DNA from 2 places in the Actinopolyspora sabaoui genome. Region 2 is predicted to be linked to the other one. Evidence: riboswitches for the same ligand, from Rfam matches in the RefSeq annotation. Region 2 holds a riboswitch; the other holds the start of a gene.
The links. Region 2 has a riboswitch for thiamine pyrophosphate ahead of thiO (glycine oxidase ThiO). Riboswitches for the same ligand answer to the same signal wherever they lie in the genome.
Positions count from the first base shown of each region.

Region 1: linked by a shared signal. The riboswitch ahead of thiD (bifunctional hydroxymethylpyrimidine kinase/phosphomethylpyrimidine kinase) and the one ahead of thiO (glycine oxidase ThiO) in region 2 are both predicted to bind thiamine pyrophosphate.

Region 1 is NZ_JBMIHH010000005.1:248,840-256,316, forward strand. Features, by position in the region: gene ACOQFL_RS11160 (AMP-binding protein) at 1-883, opposite strand, end outside; gene ACOQFL_RS11165 (hypothetical protein) at 1,173-1,577, shown strand; gene ACOQFL_RS11170 (hypothetical protein) at 1,686-2,426, opposite strand; gene ACOQFL_RS11175 (biotin/lipoyl attachment domain-containing protein) at 2,746-2,988, shown strand; TPP riboswitch at 3,082-3,180, shown strand; gene thiD (bifunctional hydroxymethylpyrimidine kinase/phosphomethylpyrimidine kinase) at 3,313-4,134, shown strand; gene tenA (thiaminase II) at 4,310-5,035, shown strand; gene ACOQFL_RS11190 (polysaccharide pyruvyl transferase family protein) at 5,371-6,510, opposite strand; gene ACOQFL_RS11195 (hypothetical protein) at 6,584-7,072, opposite strand; gene ACOQFL_RS11200 (coiled-coil domain-containing protein) at 7,175-7,477, opposite strand, start outside.
Region 2 is NZ_JBMIHH010000009.1:141,180-148,656, forward strand. Features, by position in the region: partial or broken gene ACOQFL_RS17530 (thiamine phosphate synthase) at 1-293, opposite strand, end outside; gene ACOQFL_RS17535 (hypothetical protein) at 480-845, shown strand; gene ACOQFL_RS17540 (hypothetical protein) at 850-1,335, shown strand; gene ACOQFL_RS17545 (hypothetical protein) at 1,373-1,774, shown strand; gene ACOQFL_RS17550 (hypothetical protein) at 1,846-2,277, shown strand; gene ACOQFL_RS17555 (DUF3558 family protein) at 2,274-2,801, shown strand; gene thiE (thiamine phosphate synthase) at 2,829-3,503, opposite strand; TPP riboswitch at 3,642-3,748, shown strand; gene thiO (glycine oxidase ThiO) at 3,739-4,854, shown strand; gene thiS (sulfur carrier protein ThiS) at 4,851-5,051, shown strand; gene ACOQFL_RS17575 (thiazole synthase) at 5,054-5,818, shown strand; gene ACOQFL_RS17580 (FUSC family protein) at 5,939-7,477, opposite strand, start outside.

The sequences.
Region 1 (7,477 bases), on a different contig from region 2:
CCGAACCACTGCAGGCGACGATTCGCAGTTCGCGGTGATCGTAGTTGCGCCGCTGCCGTTCCGGCAGTTCCAGGATTCGTTGCAGCATCACCGGCACCGCGAACATGGCGCCGCAGCGATGTCGCTGCAGCGCGGCGAGAGTCTGCTGCGGATCGAATCCTCTGCGTAGCACCAGGGTGGCTCCGAGTACGGTTCCCAGCTGGAACGCGGCCAGCCCCCAGGTGTGGAACATCGGAGCGCAGACCAACATCCGTTCACCGCTGCGCAGCGGCACCCTGGACATGATCGTCGTCGCCGGGCTCAGGTTCGGCGGATCGGGACGCCGCGCGCCCTTGGGTGTGCCGGTGGTTCCGGAGGTCAGCACGATCATCCGGCCGTGCCGGGGACGTTTGGGCAGCGGAGTCGCCGGGGATCGTCCGATCAGCTGCTCCAGGGTGGTCTCGCTCGTCGTGCTCTCCGTCCAGCTCACGAGCAGTTCCGCGCCGTCCGGCAGCCGCAGCCCCTCGGTGAACTCGGAGTCGGAGATCACCACCGCCACACTCTGCTCGGCCAGTACGGCCGACATCTGCTCGGCACTCATGCCGGTGTTGAGCAGCACGGAATCAGCACCCAGTTTGCTCGCCGCCAGCAGGCCCTCGACGAAACCGTGATGGTTCCGGCACAGGATCGCCACCCTGGAGCCGGATTTCACCCCGTACTCGCGCAGCCCGTTCGCCAACCGGGTGGTGCGCTGCTCCACTTCGGCGAAACTCAGCGCACCGCGCTCGTCGATCACGGCAGGGCGGTCGGGGTGGCGTATCGCGCCCACCGTGTACCCGAGCGGAATCGCGATCCCCCAACGTCGGTAGGCCATCGCGATCCGCAGCAGCCTGTCCGGCCGCATCGGGCGGACGACACCCTGTCTTATCAGGGTAAGGGCGTCGAGCAGTACCGGTGCCCGTCGTGCGAACCATCGGGCTACAGCGCCCTGTTCGGCTCGCTCGACTCGGCGTTTACCGGTTGCTCTCGGCAACGGGCTCCGCGACCGGCTCTCAGGGGTCCGCTCACTCGTCACGCGACACCTCACAACTCTATCTACTCGTGAGTAGATAATGCCTTGTGTGGCGCTCGCAAGGAAGGGGAGAGGCGTCAGGAATGTCCAGATCTCCGAATCGGCTGGCACACTCAGCGGGGTGAGCGGTTACGACGCGCGGCTGTGGCGAGTGCTCGACCGGGCCCTGCTGATCCTGGCTGTGGGAACGCTGGGCCTGCTGATCGGGCTCGGCGACTCGCCGGAACGAGTCGACTCGGCCCTCGGGCTGCTGATCCTGGCGGCGGCTGTGCTGCCGATCGCGGTGACCGTGGGCCGACTTCCCTCCCACGCACGCGCGAGACTTCGCGAACTCCCGCGTCGCCGTCGGTTGTTGACGGTCACCGCGTTCCTGGCGGCATGTGCGGCGATGTGCATCGCGCTCTGGACTCTCCACAACGCCCTCACGCCCGGGACACTCGCACCACTGGCGCTGGCGGTTCCGGCGCTCGCTCTCGCCGGGCTCGCCACCCTCGGTGTTCGGGTCACCGGCGGGCGGGGTCGTTGAGAGCTTCGGACAACTCGCCACGACCGGAACGGGCTGGTCGTGGCACGAGGCCCGATTCCTCGGCGCGCTCCGGTCGCTCCCGGGAGCCGCCGGAAGAACGGGTGATGGTCAGACCGACCGAACGACCAGACCTTCCCGCTCGCAAACGAAATCCAGCGAGCCCTCGAACTCCGCGATCGGCATCTCGTCGCGGATCAAGCGATGTGGCCCACCGTGCGTCTCCAGACTCAACCGGTCCGCGGTGAAGTGCTGCTCGGAGTAGTCCGGCCCCTCGATGCGGACGTCCAGTTGCCCCTCGTGCAGCGTGATCGTGACCTGCCCACCGGGAATGGACAGCGGCTCACCGCCGCGGTTGAGCGTGATGCTGCCTTCCGTCGCGTTCTCCGGAAGCACCACGACCCTGCTCAGCGCGGCGTCCCTGCGGGAGTCCTGCCGGTTCATCGCGATCACGTCGCGCCGCAGGCTCTCGCCCGGCTCGCCCTCCTCCGGGCGCGGCGCCAGCAGTGCCGCCCGTTCCTTCGCGGCCAGCCGGTAGGGCTGCCAGGAACCCGTGCCCACCAGGTTGATCACCGAGTCCACACTGCTGTCGGCGAGCAGTTCCTCGCTGTCCGGCGCCGGGGTGATCTCGGTGGCTCGCACCCCACGCTCGTCGAGCAGCTGCCGCAGCGCTCGGGCACGCTCCCGCGCCTTGCGGTCGAAACCACGGTTGATCGCGACCGTGGTGGAGCCACTCGCGGTTTCGGCTGCCGCCTCGGCGAGTCCCGCCAGCGGTTCCCAGACCGCGGCCGGGTCCTGCTCCGGGTTCTGCCCGGCGTGCGTGCTGCTGAGTACTTCGGTAGTGCTGTTCATTGCCCCAACTCTAGTCCGCCGTCGTGCGTGGCCTCACGATCCCGGAGTGCTGTGCGGCATCCGCGGCCCTCGGTGTGACATAACTCGCCGGAGGCCGTTCCATGATGTGGTGCCCGGCCGGTTCCCCCGTGGCGTCCGGATCCGAGTAGTGCGGCGGTCGCTCCCACCGTGCCCCGCGTTCCGCGAAAGGTGTCCGTACAGTGTTGCGTCCGGGACTGTGTGTTTTGGAGGCTGCACCTTTCGAAGGTACCCGCCGTCCGGTCTGGCAGCGACCGGACGACGAACACGCCTCATGTTGGCCGCGAGTCGGAGGCAGCGGATGACGGAGTTGCTGTACTGCGCCGAACAGCCGGAGGGTCGTATGCCGGAAACCGCCAGTGGCGTACTGGTCCGGTGGTTGGCGGCGGACGGCAGCCGGGTGAGGGCTGGGCAGCCGTTGGCGGAAGTACGTGCCGCGGGCAGGAGTGACCGGGTGCACTCCCTGGCTACCGGAACGCTGCGCCAACAGGTGCGGCAGGGTGAGGCGTTGCTGCCGGGGTTTCCGGTCGGCCTGATCGAGTAGCGGCCTTGGACGGACGCGGCGTTGTGCCGTTCGGCGTTGACCGCCGCTGCTATCTTGAGGTTCGCCGGAGTGGTGACGAACGAACCCTCTCCGGCCAGTGACGCGGGGTGCCCGGCCGTTCGGTCGGGCTGAGAGAGACCCGTCGAACCTGAACTAGTTCGCACTAGCGGAGGGACGTCGCGGTGTTGCCGGCTCGTACGTGTGCCGTCATGCCCGGTTGCCGGGTGGTTCCAGCTGTTCCGGGGCCGGTGTGCGGTCGCTCCGGACGAGCCACGTACGCCGTCGCCACGCCCCCGTGCGCGTCCAGCCGTGAGAGGGGCAGCAGTGATTCCGAACGTGCTCACGATCGCCGGTACCGATCCCAGTGGGGGAGCGGGTATTCAGGCCGATCTGAAGACTTTCTCCGCCCACGGCACCTACGGTATGGCGGTGACCACGGCGCTCGTGGCCCAGACCACCACGGGAGTCTCCTCGGTGAGGGAGATCCCCTCGGACTTCGTGGCCGATCAGCTACGGACCCTGTTCGACGACGTGCGGGTCGACGCGGTCAAGATCGGGATGCTCTCGGACACGGAGATCATCCGAACCGTCGCGAGGGTGTTGTCCGAGTACTCGGCACGCGAGATCGTGCTGGATCCGGTAATGGTCGCCAAGAGCGGAGACCGGCTGCTTGCCGCCGACGCGGTCCGCGCGTTGCGGGACGAGTTGCTGCCCCGCGTTGACCTGATCACACCCAATCTGCCCGAAGCCGCGGATCTGCTCGGTACGTCGGAGCCCACCGGTACCGATGGAATGGCCACTCAGGCCGAACGGCTGTCCGGGCTGGGAGTCGAGCGGGTGCTGCTGAAGGGCGGTCACCTGGGGGGCGAGTCCAGCGTGGACGTGCTGCGCACCGCGAGCGGTGTCGAGATGTTGGCGCACGAGCGCGTGGTGACCAAGAACGACCACGGCACGGGGTGCACCCTCTCGGCCGCCACGGCGGCACTGCGGGCCCTGGGGCGGGACTGGCCCACCGCCGTGCGCGAGGCCAAGGAGTACCTCACCGGTGCGCTGCGCGCCGCCGACCTGCTCGACGTCGGACAGGGCCACGGCCCGGTGCACCACTTCTACCGCTGGTGGCCTGCTGCGAGCACGCCGCCCAGCTGATCACTCCGTCCATGACGTCGAAGCACACCATCCGCGAAGGTCCCGGCCTGCCACCGCCGTCTCCTCGGTGGGCCCGCCTCGAAGGGATCGCTCCCGAGGCCCAAGAGGGGAACACGGCCCACGAGGGGAAGACCTCGCAAACCGCCCCGACGAACCGCCGAAGCGGAGGAAAGACATGAGTTACCGCCTTCCCGACCCAGTACCCGGCGGTTTCTGCGCCGAAGCCTGGTCCTACACCGCCGAACTGCAACGTGCGATCGTGCACCACCCGTTCAACACGGCACTGGCCGACGGCAGCCTGCCACGGGACCGGTTCGCGTTCTACATCGTGCAGGACTCGCGCTACCTGTTCGGCTTCGCGCAGGCACTGGCCGCCGCCGCGAGTCGGGCCGACGATCCCGCCGATGCGGCTTTCCTGGCAGGCAGCGCGCACGGAGCGTTGGCCGAGGAGCGCAAACTGCACGCCGGTTACATCGAACAGCTCGGTCTCACCGAGGAGGAGATGTCGGGGATCCAGACCTCACCGACCTGTCTGGCCTACACCTCCTACCTGCGTGCCACCGCGCTGAGCGAGCCCTACCCGGTGCTGGTCGCCGCCCTGTTGCCCTGCTTCTGGGTGTACCAGCACGTGGGCAGCACGATTCTGGAGAGCACCGGAACGACGGCCGGGCACCCCTATGGTCGGTGGATCGCCACCTATGCGGACGAGGAGTTCGCCAACGCGGTACTCGGTGCCAGGGAACTCACCGACAGGCTCGCCGCGGGAACCGACGAGAACACGCGGCGCCGCATGCTCACGGCCTTCGTGCGGTGCAGCGAGTACGAATGGTTGTTCTGGAACAGCGCGTGGGAGACCGAGAGCTGGCCCACCGCGGCCTGGCTCCCCGCACCGCACGAGTGACGCGCGCACCGGAGTTCGTCCCCGGTCGACTCCTCGCTCGGTGTGTGCCTTCGGCGCGGTGAGCGTCGAAACGATCACTTCAACGGCGAGGTCCGCTCGGGAGGCTCCCGGCTTCGGAGCGGTGTCAATTTCCCGCGAAATCGCCGGGCCGCCAGCACCGACGAGTAGCCGCACTCCGACCGCGCCGGCAGTCGGCACCGCCGCGGGTTCTCCGGGGAGTGCCTCGCGAGGACGGCCCCGACGTTGTGTAGGTCGCTACCCGATGTCGGGGCACCCGCAGCGAGGCGCCCCCGGAGGTTCCGCCAAGTGAGTAGCTACGGAGACCGGTCAGGGCTCTACTGGGAGTAGATTTTGGCGGCGAGTTCGGCCTTGGCCGAGCGAAGCGAGTCCAGCGTGCCGAGATCGAATCCACCGGCGGGCTCCTTGGCTACCGAGATGCTCAGATCCGTGTTCAGCGACCACCCGGACCCGCTCGCGATCAGTGAACCGTGTTTGCCGGTGTAGTAGTCGGCGTCGATCGCCAGTGCGGTTCCGGCCGCTCCGCTCGCCGCGGCGACCAGGTGGGTGTGGAACCGGGTGGACAACCACCGCTGTTCGGCGTTGGCGGGCAGGCCCGAATTCATGATCTCGGAGAACGGGTAGAAACGGGCCCCGGGTAACTCGTGTTTCAGCAGGGTGTAGATCTCGCGATCCACCAGCGGCATCCCCTCCACGAATCCGATGCGTTCGGAGGGGGTTTTCCAGTGCCGCAGGGTCTCGAGTACGAAACCGGCCAGCGCGGCCCGGCTCATGCTCAGCAGGTCGGACTGCACGCAGATCATGACCTCGGGACAGTCGTCCTGCCGGTACATGTGGGGCGTGATCCCGAAGAACAGGTCGTCGCCGGTGTCGGTGACGTCCGGCACGTTGGCCAGCGCGTCCAGCGAGGGCGTGTCCCGCACGTCCACCACGTCGAACCGCCTCGCCAGGGCACTCAACAACGGCCTCGCCTCGCTGGGTAACGGCGTCAGGCCCTGTCCGGTCATCGCCAGCCGCGCACCGGAGCGTTCCCCCAGCGCCACGGCCGCCGCGAGCAGCCCGAGATGGTGCGGCCAGATTCCGTTGATGTAGCCACCACCGATTACGTGCACCACGTCCGCCCCGGTGGCCGCGAGCACGCCCGCGACCCAGCGTGGTGCCGTCCCGGGGTCGTGGATCGCCTGGCGCACGAACGAGGCCACCTCCCACGGCTCCCGCGAGTCGGCGTGCCAGCAGAGTCGCCACAGGGTGTCGGTGAACCGCACGTGCGGATGCAGTTTCCCCAGCAGCACCTCGCTCGGCCCGGGGTTGGGGCAGTCCAGCCAGACCTCCGAGTCGGGTGCCTGGCGTGCCAGGTGGCGCAGCCAGCAGGCGGCGATGTGCTCGTCACCGTAGTTGGGGTGGCCGGTGGTGCCGACCAGGTACACGATTTCCTGTTGCGGAGAAGGTTCGGTCAAACGTACTCCTCGGCCGGTCCGTGCTGAAGCGAGGCTCACGAACCGCGGCGGAGTCGTTCCGCGGCGCCGTCGCTCAGTGGAGCTCGAGTTCGTTGCTGATCGTCAGCAGCCGAGCTTTCGCCTGCCCGAATCGTACCCGGTGTTTGGCGGCGCACAGTTCGATCCGCTCGCTCCTGCGAGCGTTGGACGAACGTCCGGTGCCGAGGTCGGCCTCCTCGGTGTTCCAGGGGCTCGCCGCGTCCTCGTGGTCCGGCAGGGTCGATTCCGGATCGGTCTCCCCGGCCTCGTTCCGATGCCGATTCTCCGGTGTGCTCGCCGGTGGGGGCGTCGGCACGTTCGCTGTCGGCATGTTCGCCGTGGTCGGGCTCGCTGTCGGCGGGCTCGACTGAAGTGCGTCGCTCACCACTCGAGCCTGTCGTCGGGACCTGGCCGCGGCTCGGTTGCCGCGACGGTGTTCGCGCCGCCACAGCGGCACGAACACCAAGGTGGCCACACCGAAACCGGCCAGGAAGGTTAGTGCGAGCAGGTCGATCGCCGGGAAGGTGAGCTGTGCCAGCGCCATCGTCGCGTGTGCTCCTCTCTGCTGTTTCGGGACGGCCTTCACCCGAGCGCGGTCAACGGAGTGGGGCGGTCCTTCGGTGTCGCTTCCGCCTGCCGTGCCTGGTCAGTTCCGACCGGCGGGATCCTGCTCTTCCAGCGATCCGGAAGCCGCGCCGGTGACGGTGGTGAGTCCCTCCTCGGGGGTCACCACCGCATCCGACTGCTCTCCCCCCGGGCGCTCGTAATCACCCACGCGTGGATCAGGGGCGCTCGCCATCACCGAGGTTTCCGGGGCGGAACCGTCGGTACCCGAGGCCGGTTCCGATGTGCCGTCCTCCGCTTCGGGGAGGATCGGAGTCAGCTGTACCGGGATCGAAGTGGGCGAGGTGACGAAACGGGTCACGTCCGATTTCCGGTCGGCCTCGGC
Region 2 (7,477 bases):
GAGCGGAGCCGTGCGGCGGCTTCTCGGGGGTTCTCCGCCTCGGTGATCGCGCGGACCACCACCACGCGTTCGGCGCCCGCTGCCATGACCTCGTCCAGATTTTCCGGGCCGATACCGCCGATCGCGAACCATGGCCTGCCGTGGCCGTGGTGCTCGGCGGCGTGGCTCACCAGCTCGATGCCCGCCGCTTCGCGGCCGGGTTTCGTGGGGGTGGTCCACACCGGGTTGGTGCAGAAGTAGTCCACCCCGCGCTCGGTGGCCGCCGACTCCGCCTGCACCACGTCGTGCGTGCTCGATGGGGAAACTCCGGACCACCCCCCGTCGGCGTTCGAACCCCATGAGTTGGAAAGACGATGGCTACTCGGCAGGAATACGTCCGGAAGGAGCATCTGCTCTTCGCTCATTTTCGTGGATTCAGACTTTCCGTGCCGTTACGAGCGATAGCATAGGGGCTGTCAAACCAATCGAAGGGCAGATACATGGCACACACGGGCAAGGAGTTCGGTACCGACCTGTACGAGCTGAAACAGGTCGCCAATTCCGACCTCCCGATGGTGTCCGGTGCGTACGATAGCGCGATCGACAAGTGCGCAAGCGCGCTGGAGGGGATAAATGGGATCTCAAGCGTGCCTGAACAGTTCGTCTCCGAGCAGGGCGCGGTATCGGATAAGTACCAGCAGGCGCACCACCCCGTCATCGATCTGTTGCGCACAACCCGAAGAAATCTGGACGAGACCGCCGATGCGTTGAATCAGGCGGCCCAGCAGTACGCGGAAGACGACCGGGCCGCAGCGGCGCGACTACAGCAGCTGATTGACGAGCGTGGTCAGCCGGAACCGGAGTGAGCACATGAGCTTTGACGTTTTGATGCAGCGAGCGAAAGAGATAGAGCAGCGCGCTGCTGAGGTCGAATATGACCACAAGGTGAACACGGCTGATCAGGGTGGCCCCAGTGGTTCCAAAGGGGTCAACTACCAGGAGATCCAGCGGAAATACGAGGGAGTGGCCGTACCACACTTCGAACCCTTCTTCGATATCCCCGACCCCGGCTCCTACGATGCACCAATCACGGCGCTGGGAAGAGCGATGGAGCAGCTGTCCTCCGGAGAGATGAAGGACCCGATCAACGGTGGGAACATCAAGGCGAATCCAGACCTCACACGGATTGGTTCAGCCGGGGACACGTTGGATAGTTGGACAGGTGAGGCCGCGGACAACTTCAAACGGAACTTCCTCGATCCGTTACCTGCTGTGACCAAGAACCAGTTCCTGCTGCTCGGCGTGCTGCGGGGCGCGCTGGAAGCGGAGCAGGAACGGTGGCGCCCGAGCACGTGATGACATCGAATCGATCGCGAGGGAGACGCTCAATGGCTTGGACAACGTCCAGAGCTGTGGGAAGAACGAGCTGAAATTCACTTTCTCGGTTGCTGCGGCGGTGGCTGCGGTCGGATCGATTCCCTTCACCGGGGGAGCCTCGGCTGCTGTGATACCGGCCGTGGGGGCTGTCGGCGCGGTAGGCACCGCTGGAATGGACGCGGCGAAAATGGCCAGAGAAGCCGGATCGGTGGAACAGGTCATACAGTCGATGAAGGATTCGATCGCCGAGCTCACGAAGGAGACCCGCGAATCCGGAAAAAAGATATCCAAGGCGCTGAACGAGGTTCCGGGTGGGGTGGAATCTGATCGCGCCGTGTTGGTTTCGGCGCGCCCCGCGCTGGCAGGAATGGGTGGCGACGAAATGACCAGCGATGAAGGGCTCGGTCGGGCGACCTAGGAGGGAATGGCGCAGTGGGCGAATTGGCGGAACGATTGGATCAAATTCGGGTTCGGGCGAAAGCTCCCGGAATGGAACTCGAAGCCGAGCTGCGTGATCGTAGCCAGGTGACGCTTGAGTTCGGAGAGAGTGTGTACGAGTTCATCGACGAGCGCTTCCTGGAACGCGCTTTGACGGGTTTGGCCCGACGGTTGTACACAGGGTGGGTAAAGCAGTATCGCGAGGCGATCAGCACCACGAATCTGAACATCGAACCGAATGACCAGCACGATTCCGAGTTCGAGGAGGAGATGCGGGTGGTCGAGGCGAGCGTCGAGTCAGGCGACGGGCGCATCGCCGTATCCACGGTCGGGATGCAGGACTTCAGCGCGACTATCCATCCCGGTACGGTGCGCGAGCTGAGCGAACGCGAGTTCGTGGCACGGGTCGCCGAGGTAACTCCGGCTCTGATCCAGCGTTTCCAGGCGAAAGTAGCCGAGCTGAAGGTGCGGTACTACGGATGAGCGCTCGTTTGGTGCGGTTCATAACCGCGATTTTGGTGCTGTTCGCCCTGGCGACGGCGTGTGGCTCTTCGGATAGACCGCGCGAGTTGTCGTTGGACGATGTGCGACCGTGTGATCTGATTCCGCGGACAAAACTACGTGATCTTCAAGTGAAGGCGCCGCCGCAACCGGTTTCGGTCGTGGAAGGTTCGGACGAGGAAGGTACGAGTTGTCAGTACTCGCCCAAGTACGGGGGGACCGTGACCGTCGCCGTCGTAACGAATCACGGAATAGACCGGTGGACCAACGGGTCCATGGCGTCGTCCAGGGCGGTCGATCTGCCTCGGGTGCGGGGCTATCGTGTGATCAGACTCGAGTACGGCGAATCCGCGAGCGGGCCGCACGAGAGCTGCACAACGTACGTCGACGTGGCGAGTGGCCAGTCACTGAAAGTACACGTGAGTGAGAACTCGACGGATGACCCACCCACGTGTGAGACGGCACGTCGATTCACGAGGTCTGCGATTCGGTCACTCGCCGGTTGACGTGGCAGCCTTGGCGCCCGCTGATAGCTAGCTCACCAGGCGTGAGCGGAGCCGTGCGGCGGCTTCTCGGGGGTTCTCCGCCTCGGTGATCGCGCGGACCACCACCACGCGTTCGGCGCCCGCTGCCATGACCTCGTCCAGATTTTCCGGGCCGATACCGCCGATAGCGAACCATGGCCTGCCGTGGCCGTGGTGCTCGGCGGCGTGGCTCACCAGCTCGATGCCCGCCGCTTCGCGGCCGGGTTTCGTGGGGGTGGTCCACACCGGGCCGGTGCAGAAGTAGTCCACCCCGCGCTCGGTGGCCGCCGAGTCCGCCTGCACCACGTCGTGCGTGGAGCGGCCGATGATCATCTGATCGCCGACGATGCCGCGAGCGGTCTCCACCGGTAGGTCGTCCTGCCCCAGATGCAGCACGTCCGCGTCGACGGCCAGCGCGATGTCCGCGCGGTCGTTGACCGCCAGCAAAGCGTCGTGCCGGACGCAGGAATCGGCCAGCACCCGCAACGCCTCGAGCTCCTCGCGGGCCTCCAGCGGAGCGCCGGACTCGTCCTTGTCCCGCAGCTGGATGATGTCCACACCGCCCGCCAGTGCCTCGTCCACGAACTCGGCGAGATCACCGCGTTCCCGGCGCGCGTCGGTGCACAAGTACAGCCGCGACTGATCCAGCCGGGCGCGCATTCCGTAGCCGTCCATTCCGGGCATGCGTCCAGGGTAGGTCACGCGGTGGGCGGTGGCGCCAGTCACATTCCCCAGCGGGTCGCGTGGTGGTTCTCCCGAGGGTGACCGGTGGCTCCTCGGGTGCTACCTGACGCGGACGGAGTTCATCACCTAAGCTGTGCGATGGGTACCCGCGGGAGTCCGGCCGAACGGACTGAGAGGGGGCTGAAGCCCCGACCGCCGAACCTGATCCGGATCATGCCGGCGCAGGGAGCGAGCATTGACCGACGAACGACATCACGACATCGCCCTGGTGGGCGGCGGTGTGATCGGGCTGTCCTGTGCGTGGCGGCTGGCCACGCTGGGCTGCCGGGTACGACTGGTCGACCCGGAACCGGCGAGCGGCGCTTCGCACGTCGCCGGCGGGATGCTGGCGCCGCTGGCCGAGACCTGGTTCGGTGAGGAGGAGCTGCTCGAACTGGGAGCGGCCTCATTGCGCCGCTGGCCGGACTTCGCCGCCGAACTTTCCCGCGCCGCCGACGCGCCCTCCGGGCTCGGCGAGCGGGGCACGCTCGTCGTCGGGGCCGACAGCGCCGACCGCGAGCAGCTGCACGAGGTCGCCGAGCACCTGGCCAAGCTGGGCCGGACGGTGACCAGGCACTCCGGCAGGGCGTTGCGCAGGTTGGAACCCTCGCTGGCTCCCGCCGTGCAAGGCGGGCTGGAAGTGCCGGGCGATCTCTCGGTCGACAACCGCACCACGCTCGACGCACTGCGCGAGGCCGCGCGGCGGGCCGGGGTCGAGTTCCACACCGAAACGGCGCACCGCGTCCGTCCCGGTGTGGTGGAGCTGCCCGATTCCGAGTTGCGCTGCGACGTGGTGGTGATCGCGGCGGGCAGCAACTCCGGGCAACTGCACGAGGACCTGGCCGAGCTGGTCCGCCCCGTCAAGGGCGAGATCCTGCGGTTGCGGCGCAGGAGCACCGCGCTGCCACCACCCGAGCACACCATTAGGGGACCGGTGCACGGCAGGCCGGTCTACCTGGTGCCGCGCCCGGACGGCCTGGTCGTGGGGGCCACGCAGTACGAGAACGGATTCGACACGCGGGTAACCGTGGGCGGGGTGCGCGACCTGATCGGCGACGCCGAGCGAGTGGTGGCCGGACTCGGGGAGTACGAACTGGCCGAGGCCACGGCGGGGTTGCGTCCCGGCACGCCGGACAACCTGCCGCTGATCGGCTGGCTGGAACCCGGGGTGTTCGTCGCCACCGGGCACCACCGCAACGGATTCCTGCACGCACCGATCACAGCCGACGCGGTCACCGCGCTGCTGCGGGGCGGCCACGTGCCCACTGAGACCGAACCCGCCGACCCGAAGCGAAGTGGAGTTCGACGATGAACGTCACGATCAACGGAGAGCGCTACGAGTTCGAGCAGGGCGCGACCCTCGCCGACGCGTTGGAACGTTTCCGGAGCCCGGCCCGCGGGGTGGCCGTGGCGCTGGACGGCGCCGTGGTTCCCCGCGACCGCTGGCAGGAGACCGAACTCGGCACGGCCGCGACGGTGGAGATCGTCACCGCCGTGCAAGGAGGATGAGCATGGACGATCCGCTGGTCATAGCCGGACACGAATTCGGTTCGCGATTGATCACCGGTACAGGGGGCGCGGCCAGCCTGACCGCGCTGGAGCAGGCGCTGATCGCCTCCGGTACGGAGCTGACCACCGTGGCGATGCGCCGCGCCGACGCCGGTGGGACCACCGGGGTGTTCGATCTGCTGCATCGGCTCGGTATCGCTCCGTTGCCCAACACCGCCGGGTGTCGCAGCGCGGCCGAGGCGGTGCTCACCGCGCAGCTGGCACGCGAGGCCCTGGGCACGAACTGGATCAAGCTGGAAGTAGTGATCGACGAGGACACGCTGCTGCCCGATCCGGTGGAACTGACCGACGCCGCCGAGCAGCTGATCGAGCAGGGCTTCGTGGTGCTCGCCTACACCAACGACGATCCCGCGCTCGCCACCCGGCTGGAACAGCTCGGCTGCGCGGCGGTGATGCCGCTGGGCTCGCCGATCGGTACGGGGCTGGGCATCCGCAACCCGCACAACATCGAGATGATCTGCTCCCGCGCTTCGGTGCCGATCGTGCTCGACGCGGGGATCGGCACCGCCTCGGACGCGGCGCTCGCCATGGAGCTGGGCTGCGACGCGGTGCTGCTGGCCTCGGCCGTCACCCGTGCGCACGATCCGGAGCGGATGGCCGCCGCGATGCGCTCCGGGGTGGAGGCGGGGCGGCTGGCCGCCCAGGCGGGTCGGATTCCGCGTCGCTACTGGGCCGAGGCATCCAGCCCCGGCAGGCCGATGGGGTGACGGTGGAGGCCGGACATCCGGGTGATCGACTCGCTCGAGTCGCGCACCAGGCCGTCCGGCCGATGCGGATCGTAGAAGTGTCCGTCCCCGGCGACCTCCGGGACGGCTGGAGTCAGCCGTTCACCGGATCCGCAACCGCTCCGGGCGCACGAACGAGATGGTGTAGCTCTTCCACGGATCGTTGTAGCCGAACGTCTCGTCGATCGCGGCCCTGGCGTGCAGCGCGTTCTCCAGCAGGGAACTCGCCAGCAGCTCGGTCGCGGGTGCCTGCCCCGACGGGATGTCGGGTATCCGCGCCGTGGTGTTGCCGCCGAGCAGATCGTCGACCGCGCTCAGCGCCGGCACCGCCAGCGCCCGCTCGGAGTCGGGCCGGAAAGCCAGCGTAGCCAGGTCCTGCCGCAGCGCGTCCAGCGCCACCGCCGCCTCCCTGCTGCTGCGCTCGGCTTCCTCCTCCACCGTGTCGGAACCGTCCAGTTTGGCCGGTAGGCCGAGCAGGTCCTGGGTGCGCCGCAGCGCGAGCACGTGCGCCGCTCGCAACGGTTCCCGCAGATCGGCACCGCGACCGGCCGCGCGGACACTACGCAGCAGTTCCGAGACCGACCACACTGTGGCGCGCACCGTCCCCCGCACGTCCGGCACCAGGCTGCCGGGCAGCACCAGGTAGCTCACGAATCCCACGCTGAGCGCGATCGCGGCACCGATCGCCGTGTTGGCCGCGAAGCTGATCGTCGCGTTGACCAGCGAACGCTCGTCCAACTCCACGATCCGGGCGAGCACGGTGATGGCGATCAGCGCCCCCAACAGCACGCGGTAGTCGTTGCGCAGCCGCTCCACCCGCAGCAGCATCGCCGCTGTGAACACCGGTATCAGCAGCGTGGCGTAGGGCAGCAGCACGATCACCACGGCCAGCACTATCACCCCCAGCACCGCGCCTCCGGTGCGTTCCAGCGCCCCGTTCATGCTGTCCCGCGCCGCCGGCTGCAGCACCACGTACAGGCTCAGCAGCAGGGTGGAGGCGGAAGGGTCCCGCAGCAGCAGCACGATCACCATGCCCACCGCCACGGCCAGGGTGCAGCGCAGCGCGTGCCGGAACAGTGAGGACCGCAACGACAGATGCGCCCGCACCGCCCCCACGGCTTGCTGCCTGCGGCCACCACGCGCCGCCGGAGTGACCACCGTGTGGTCCCGCTGCAGCACCGCGCGGCGCACCCGGTCGAAACCCTCGTTGATGCCGCGCACCGCGTCCGGCACCTGCCGGTTCGCCGCCCCTTCCAGCACCTCTGGCCGTGTGCGGGCCAGCCCGTTCAGACCGGTGCAGACCCGCGAGCGGACCGCCACCGCCAGCTCGGCCGCGATCTCGTCGGCCCGCGCGGCGATGCGGTACAGCCATTCCCGCTGCTCGCCGTGCGATTGTTGGGCCTGCGCCAGCAGTACCTCGCGAGCTGCCCGGAACCGGGCGGCACCCGCCAGCACCTGTCCCAGCCAGCCGACCCTGCCGTCGGCGCGCCAGGCGTCGGCGGCGCTCTCGACCACGCCCGGCCCGGGGGTGGTCAACGTGCGCGCCACGGTGGCGCGGATGGTCCGGCTCGGATCGGTCAGCCCCACCAGCACCCGCAGCAGCAGCGCGAACAGCGCGCCGAGCACCGCGGCGGCGGCCAG